Regions from separate parts of the Neobacillus sp. plas4 genome, predicted to be linked through region 2. Evidence: riboswitches for the same ligand, from Rfam matches in the RefSeq annotation. Region 2 holds a riboswitch; the other holds the start of a gene.
What was found. A riboswitch is a leader RNA that binds a small molecule or an ion and turns the genes downstream of it on or off. The one in region 2 is predicted to bind S-adenosylmethionine.

Region 1 (4,437 bases), 140 kb from region 2:
TGCATTATGCTCAAGTATCTTTTCACCAAGCATTTCAGCGTATCTTGTTGCAGGTAATGGAAGGAATGGTGCGCCAAAGCAGGTTGAGAAGGTTGCCTCTGGAGAGGTTACGCCACGCTCTGTTCCTGCAAGCTTGGATGTATAACCGCTCAAGAAATGATACAACGCTTGCTCTCTTGTTAATTTAGAAATTGGCGGCAATACACCGAATGCATCAGCTGTTAAAAAAACAATTGTATTTGGGTGACCTGCAATACTTGGCAGAATCACATTATCAATGGCATAAATTGGATAAGCAGCCCGTGTATTTTCGGTCAAAGACGAATCATCGTAATCTGCTATCCTAGTTACAGGATTAAGTACAACATTTTCAAGTACAGAGCCAAAATGGATGGCGTCGAAAATTTGTGGTTCTTTTTCCCTGGAAAGATTAATGGTTTTGGCATAACAGCCACCTTCAATATTAAAGACACCAGTGGATGACCACCCATGCTCATCATCGCCGATTAAACGGCGTTTTGGGTCTGCAGATAAAGTGGTTTTACCGGTACCAGAAAGACCGAAAAATAGTGCGACATCACCTTCTACACCAACATTTGCAGAACAATGCATCGAGAAAATATTATTTTCAGGTAACAGGTAGTTCATAATCGAAAAGATCGCCTTTTTTATTTCGCCTGCATATTCTGTTCCGCCAATTATTATTGTACGTTGTTCGAAAGAGATAATAATGAACGTTTCTGATTTGGTTCCGTCAATCATAGGATCAGCTTTGAAATTAGGAGCTGAAATGATTGTGAAACCTGGTGTGTGCGTCATCAATTCTTCATCACTAGGACGGATGAACAATTGATGAGCAAATAAATTATGCCAGGCATATTCATTAATAATTTGAATGGGCAGCTGAGTCTTTTTATCCGCACCGGCAAATCCTTTAAAAACAAATAACTCATTTTTTTGTTTAAGATAATCCAAAACTTTCTGAAGGAGACTGTTGAAAACATCCGCTGAAATCGGCTGATTTGAATGACCCCAATCAATTTTATCTTTAATTGATTCTTCTTGGACAATAAATTTGTCCTGTGGAGATCTGCCTGTATATTTACCAGTAGACACACTTATAGCACCAGTAGAGGTTAAAACGCCTTCATTCCTGGATAAGATTTTTTCAACTAATTGTGGTACAGACAATTGAATGTGTACATTACTTCCTTCCAACAATTGGCTTAAATCATTTGGGATATGAACAGAATTCATCTCAGGGAACCCTTCCTTTTCGTGTTTTTAATATTCAATATATTCGTAAATAGTATAACACAATGAAGTGAATAATCTATACTAATTGACGAAATTAGGTGCTAATAAACACAGGATTTTTAAGAGTGGTAAAAGTTTGTACCTATATCCTAATTTTACTAAATATTTCATTGACTTTATTCGTTAAGTTCAAGTAAGATGGTAATTTGAACGGATACTCTCTTATCCTGAGCTGGTGGAGGGACAGGCCCTATGAAACCCAGCAACCTGCTTCATGAGAAATGATCGTTATAGGCGATTCTATTCTCGGAGTGCGAAGGTGCTAATCTGACGCAAGGCTGCCGCCTTGAACGATAAGAGTGAAAGGCCCGAGACAACCTTTCCTCATGTGGTAAGGTTTTTTGTTTTGTATAAGACCTTTTATTAAAAGTGCTATTAATAAAAATCCTTTGTTTATTTCATACTAAGGGAATGAGTACCGTATCAATGTCATAGGTTCTAGAAGTATTCCTGTCACCTTCATAGAATCTTGATTTATCTCATAATAAGGAGGAAATCAGATGTCAAGAAACGCTCGTTTGTTCACTTCTGAATCAGTTACAGAGGGTCACCCGGATAAAATCTGTGATCAAATTTCTGATTCGATATTGGATGCAATTCTAGCAAAGGACGCAAATGCCCGAGTTGCTTGTGAAACTTCTGTAACAACTGGATTAGTCTTAGTTGCAGGTGAAATCACTACCTCTACTTACGTTGATATTCCAAAAATTGTTCGTGAAACGGTTAAAGGTATTGGGTATGATCGTGCTAAATATGGCTTTGACTCCGAAACATGTGCCGTTCTAACCTCCATTGGTGAGCAAAGTCCTGATATCGCCATGGGAGTTGACCAGGCACTTGAAGCACGTGAAGGTCTAATGTCTGATGAACAAATTGAGGCTATTGGTGCAGGGGACCAGGGATTAATGTTCGGATTTGCTTGTAATGAAACAAAGGAGCTTATGCCTCTTCCTATTTCTCTGGCACACAAGCTTGCACGCAAACTAACAGAGGTACGTAAGGATTCTGTACTTGATTACCTTCGTCCGGACGGTAAAACACAAGTAACGGTTGAATATGATGAAAACGATAAACCTGTTCGAATTGATACGATTGTCATTTCAACTCAGCATAATCCTGAAGTCACCTTAGAGCAAATCCAGCGAAACTTGAAGGAATATGTTATTAATCCAGTGGTTCCAAAAGAATTAATTGATGACAATACGAAGTATTTCATTAACCCAACTGGGCGATTCGTTATTGGCGGTCCTCAAGGAGATGCCGGCTTAACAGGACGGAAAATTATTGTAGATACTTACGGCGGTTATGCGCGTCATGGCGGCGGTGCATTCTCTGGTAAAGATCCAACTAAAGTTGACCGTTCTGCAGCATACGCGGCGCGTTATGTTGCTAAGAATATTGTAGCAGCAGGACTTGCGGATAAGGTTGAAGTTCAACTTGCTTATGCAATTGGGGTTGCAAGACCAGTTTCCATTTCTATCGATACTTTTGGTACTGGAACTGTGAGCGAAGACGTGTTAGTGAATCTTGTTGATAAAAACTTTGACCTTCGCCCAGCAGGAATCATTAAAATGTTAGACCTTCGTCGCCCCATCTACAAACAAACAGCTGCTTATGGCCATTTTGGCCGTACAGATGTGGATCTTCCCTGGGAGCGTACGGATAAAGCTGACACTTTACGTCAACAAGCTAATAGTTAGAAAAAGTATGGGAGTTGCATGTTATATGTAACTCCTTTTGTACGTTTAACGTCAAAGTTTAAGTCAAAGAAATTTAGTGAAAACTGATAGAATGCCGGAATTTTCCTACCTTTCACACTGCCATTTTTGAAAAAATAGTGGTAGGATAAGAAGGTATATTTTTAGTTAGCTATTTAGATTGGAGTAGGTGAGGTACATAATGTGTGGTTTTATTGGTTGTGTACACGACAAGGAACAAAACTATCGTGATGATCAAAAACAACTATTCAAAAATATGAACGATATAATAACCCATCGTGGACCCGATGATGATGGTTTCTTCTATGATGATCATGTTCAATTTGGTTTTCGCCGCTTAAGTATTATTGATATTGAATGCGGTCATCAGCCATTAACATATGAAAATGAGCGTTATTGGATCATTTTTAATGGTGAGATTTATAACTATGTAGAACTTCGTGAAGAATTACTCAAAGAAGGCTTAGAGTTCGCGACACACTCTGATACAGAGGTTATTATTGCGCTTTACAGCCATTTGAAAGAAAAAGCCGTAGAAAAACTACGGGGAATGTTTGCCTTTACGATTTGGGATAAACAAGAACAAACTTTATTTGGTGCCAGGGACCCATTCGGAATTAAACCGTACTTTTATTTCGTTGATGGAGAGAGGACTTTCTTTGCTTCAGAGAAAAAGAGTATTCTTTTAGCTCTCGAAAATGATGTCTTGGACTATGACTCCCTGCAGCACTATCTAACGTATCAATTTGTCCCGGAACCTAGCACGATGTCTAAGGGCATTCACAAGTTAGAACCAGGACATTATTATACGAAAAAGATTGGCTCTCCAATGGAAATTAAAAGGTATTGGAAAGCACATTTTAACCCTGTACAAAAATCAGAATCAGATTTTATCAAAGAAATACAAGATGTGTTAATTGATTCTGTAAAAATGCACATGAGAAGTGATGTGCCAGTAGGGTCGTTTCTTTCTGGCGGAATTGATTCTTCGATCATTGCATCGATTGCCAAACAATTTCACCCAGCGATTAAGACGTTTTCTGTTGGTTTCGAGCATCAGGGATTCAGTGAAATCGATGTAGCGAAAGAAACGGCAGATAAGCTTGGGGTAGAAAACATCAGCTATGTGATAACACCACAAGAATATATGAATGAACTCCCGAAAATTATTTGGCATATGGACGATCCACTTGCAGACCCAGCGGCTATCCCATTGTACTTTGTGGCTCGGGAGGCTAGAAAGCATGTTACGGTTGTTCTTTCAGGTGAAGGTGCAGATGAATTGTTCGGCGGCTACAATATTTATCGTGAACCGCAAGATTTAGAGGTGTTTAATAAAATCCCTCGAGTAGGAAAAGTATTATTAAAAGGGATTGCCAACATGATGCCGGAAGGAATGAAA
Region 2 (4,437 bases):
ACTAAAACAGATGTTAGCGCATCTGTTTTTTTGTGATTATTTGTCGATAGAATACCAAAGGATTTTTAGCTGGTTTACTTGAATTTAATAATGAATGGAAAGTAAATCGGAGTGATGACAAATGAACGAAATGATAGAGTTATTCCTTTCGGCTATAAAGGAACGTGGCCATGTTCTTAAACTTATTGAACACTTGGATGGTCTAAAAATAAAGCTAGTTTGCGAAGATCATGAGATATTTTTGATTTTTCATCGTGGAGAGGTTTCTGTCTTTGTTGACAATGGTGAGAAGCTCATAACACCTACCATTAGTGGTCAGAAGGAGTCCATTTTTTATCTGCTTCAGGGGAAGGAAACATTAAGAAATCTCATTAGAAATGGACAGCTCGTTGTTAATGCTCCATTTCGTATAGTTCTCCTCATCGAATCTATTTTTTACTTAACCAAACCAAAGGTTCAATTGTCTATTTCTTAAAAACTATTGACGGTATGTATTGATTTGGGGTAATATTTGTTTATAATATTCAAATAATTTTTTGCAATTTAATAGATTCTTATCCAGAGAGGCGGAGGGACTGGCCCTATGATGCCCGGCAACCGGTTAAACAACACGGTGCCAATTCCAGCAGAGTACGTCGCTCTGGTAGATAAGAAGAGAATCCCCTCTTCTTAAAGAGGGGATTCTTTGTTTGTTACTATATAAATATTGAGGAGTGTTTAGGCTATGTCAGAAAATCAAAAAAACTATCGTTTCGAAACCTTGAGTGTACATGGCGGATTGTCACCAGATCCAACAACAGGAGCACGCGCAGTTCCAATCTATCAAAATAATGCGTATCAATTTAAAAATACCGAGCATGCTGCGAATCTATTTGCGTTGAAAGAGCCTGGATACATATATACTCGAATCCATAACCCAACAACAACTGTTTTCGAGGAAAGGGTTGCGTTATTGGAAGGTGGAGTAGGAGCTCTTGCAGTAGCAAGTGGAATGGCGGCCATTACGCTGGCCATCTTAAATATTGCTGAAGCAGGAGATGAAATCGTATCAGCTTCTAATTTATATGGTGGAACTTACAACTTATTCGCAGTTACTCTTCCGAAGTATGGAATTAACGTAAAATTTGTAGATCCAGCAGATCCAGAAAATTTCCGTGCGGCTATCACAGATAAAACAAAAGCTGTGTTTGCAGAGACGATCGGTAATCCGTCTTTAAGAATTCTTGATATCGAAAAAGTAGCAGATATTGCCCATGAGGCAGGGGTTCCTTTGATTATCGATAACACATTCGCTACGCCTTACCTGTGCAGACCGATCGAATATGGTGCAGATATTGTTGTTCATTCGGCAACGAAATGGCTTTTAGGTAATGGAACAACAACAGGCGGGATTATTGTCGACGGAGGAAAGTTTGACTGGAATTCATCTAGGTTCCCTGGTTTTACTACTCCTGACTCAAGCTATCATGACCTTGTATATGCAGAAGCACTTGGTGCTGTCGCTTACATCATTAAAGCACGAGTACAGCTATTACGTGACCTAGGTCCTGCATTAAGCCCGCAAAATGCATTTCAATTCACCTTGGGACTTGAAACCCTTCATGTAAGAATGAAGGAACATATTGCAAATACGAAGGAAGTTGTTGAGTATTTAGTCAACCATCCTGCTGTAGAATGGGTATCTTATCCAGGACACCAATCTCATCCAGATCATGAATTGGCAAGCAAGTATCTTCCAAAGGGCGCAGGATCAATGATTGTATTCGGTATTAAAGGTGGAAGAGAAGCTGGAGCAAAATTAATTGATTCCATCACACTATTTGCCCATGTAGCGAATGTTGGAGATGCGAAAAGTCTAATTATTCATCCGGCAAGCACAACTCATCAACAGCTGGATGCAGAAGGTCTTAAAGCGGCTGGGGTTTCTGAGGATTTAATTCGTCTATCTATCGGTATCGAAAATGTGGAGGATTTAATTGAGGATCTGGAGTCTGCTATTGAAGCTGCAACAGGTGTATCCTCACTTAGAACAAAAGCATAATATATAATTCGAAATTTGTCGAAAATTTAGTTGACACTACTTTTTATCCATGCTAAGATTACTTTTGTACAAAAATAGTTACTTTAATCCATAAACGTATTAATTGAATATAGAATGCTATAGCTCTTATCAAGAGAGGTGGAGGGATGTGCCCGATGAAGCCCGGCAACCGTCAATATTAATTGAAATGGTGCCAATTCACACAAAGCGTAGGCTTTGGGAGATGGGAGAAAGGTTTTTATTTACGATGCCTTTCTGCCCGCTGCAGAAAGGCTTTTTAATTTTTCAATATAAGAATGTTTTTATGAATACAGTCAAACTCTATAACTAAGAAGTACGCGGTAATGGGATTAACGAACTGCAAAATATTTTATTGGATAAAAAGTAGGTGATGGAATGATTTCTATAAAAGATGTAGCTAAAATTTTCCCTTCGAAACATGGTCAGCTAAAAGCAGTTGATGATGTTACCTTAGAAATAAAAGAAGGAGAAATATTTGGCGTAATCGGATATAGTGGTGCAGGTAAAAGTACCTTAATTCGAATGCTTAATGGACTGGAGCTGCCGACACAGGGATCTGTTACCGTAGCTGGACGTGTTATATCAAAAATCAGCGGCCGTGAGCTTCGAAAGGCACGCCAAGAAATAAGTATGATCTTTCAGCATTTTAATTTACTTTGGTCTAGGACCGTTAGCGAGAATATTGCTTTTCCTTTAGAAATTGCTGGGGTAAAAGGTCCTGAAAGACAAAAACGAGTAAATGAACTCATTCAATTAGTGGGCCTTGAAGGAAGAGAAAATGCTTATCCATCTCAGCTAAGCGGGGGTCAAAAACAGCGTGTCGGCATTGCCAGGGCACTTGCGAATAATCCCAAAGTACTACTTTGTGATGAAGCGACATCGGCGTTGGACCCGCAAACTACCGATTCTATTTTGGAGTTGTTAGTGGATATTAATAATAGACTTGGATTAACCATTGTTTTAATCACCCATGAGATGCACGTCATTCGTAAAATCTGTCACAGGGTAGCTGTTATGGAAAGCGGTAGAATTGTGGAACTTGGTCAGGTTTTAGAGGTGTTTAAAAACCCTAAAGAGAAAATTACGAAGCGATTTGTCGAACAGGTTACGGAACCTGAAGAAACGAAAGAAACCGTTGATCATCTACTTGAACTTTATCCACATGGAAAAGTGGTTCAGCTCTCGTTCGTCGGGGAAGCAACAGAACAGCCTTTAATCACAAACATCATTCGTGATTTTGATGTGATTGTTAATATTCTTCAAGGGAAAATTTCACACACTCAAAACGGGTCATATGGAACCCTATTTATTCATTTAGATGGGGAAATTACCGAAATAGAGAAAGCCATTGATTATATTCACTCACAGCAAGTCGGCGTGGAGGTGATCAGTAATGGATAACTTTATGGAAATGGTTCAGTGGGAGAAACTACTATTGGCAACACGTGAAACCATTTATATGACATCTGTTTCAGTGTTAGCTACATTTATTTTTGGTTTACTCTTTGGACTGCTGCTGTTTTTAACAGATAAAGGGAATATATGGGCTAATCGGACTGTTAATGTTATTATTGCAGCATTTGTTAATATTTTCAGATCAATCCCGTTTATTATCTTAATCGTTTTATTAATTCCATTTACAAAATTATTGCTTGGGACTATTCTCGGTGCAAATGCGGCTTTGCCGGCGCTAATTATTGGTGCAGCTCCGTTTTATGCACGGATGGTGGAGATTGCCCTTAGGGAAATCGATAAAGGGGTAATTGAAGCGTCACAATCAATGGGGGCGACACATGGTCATCTCATATTTAAGGTCTTAATACCGGAATCTTTACCGGCATTAATTTCAGGGATTACTGTCACCGCGATTTCACTAGTCGGCTTTACTGCAATGGCTGGGGTCATTGGAGCCGGTGGTCTTGGTCATTTTGCTTATCTCGAAGGTTTTCAACGCAATAGACCCATTGTTACATTAGTTGCAACGATTGCAATATTAATTTTGGTATTTATCATCCAATTTGTTGGAGATTATTTTACAAAGAAAACAGATAAACGATAACTGGAGGAGTTAGAGGATGAAAAAAATAGTTAGTTTTATTTTATTGGCAATTATAGCCATCACAATAACAGCATGTGGCGGTGCAAAGAACGAATCTGCAGAAAAAGAAGATGGAAACAAAAAGTTAGTCGTTGGAGCATCAGCAGTACCACATGCAGAAGTACTTGACGCGGCAAAACCATTATTAAAGGAAAAAGGCATTGATTTAGAAGTTCAAGTTTTTCAAGACTATATTCTTCCAAACGTAACATTAAGGGATAAAGATTTAGATGCCAACTACTTTCAAACACCAGGGTATTTAGCCTTACAAATGGAA

Region 1: another riboswitch for S-adenosylmethionine. It lies ahead of metK (methionine adenosyltransferase); the one in region 2 lies ahead of AC2TFD_RS24980 (methionine ABC transporter ATP-binding protein).

The regions. Positions count from the first base shown of each region.
Region 1 is NZ_CM170152.1:4,788,776-4,793,212, reverse strand. It holds gene pckA (phosphoenolpyruvate carboxykinase (ATP)) at 1-1,257, opposite strand, end outside; SAM riboswitch class I at 1,477-1,617, shown strand; gene metK (methionine adenosyltransferase) at 1,818-3,017, shown strand; gene asnB (asparagine synthase (glutamine-hydrolyzing)) at 3,217-4,437, shown strand, end outside.
Region 2 is NZ_CM170152.1:4,927,294-4,931,730, reverse strand. It holds gene AC2TFD_RS24995 (thioredoxin family protein) at 1-5, shown strand, start outside; gene AC2TFD_RS24990 (hypothetical protein) at 122-475, shown strand; SAM riboswitch class I at 552-654, shown strand; gene AC2TFD_RS24985 (O-acetylhomoserine aminocarboxypropyltransferase/cysteine synthase family protein) at 725-2,041, shown strand; SAM riboswitch class I at 2,165-2,271, shown strand; gene AC2TFD_RS24980 (methionine ABC transporter ATP-binding protein) at 2,438-3,463, shown strand; gene AC2TFD_RS24975 (methionine ABC transporter permease) at 3,456-4,121, shown strand; gene AC2TFD_RS24970 (MetQ/NlpA family ABC transporter substrate-binding protein) at 4,138-4,437, shown strand, end outside.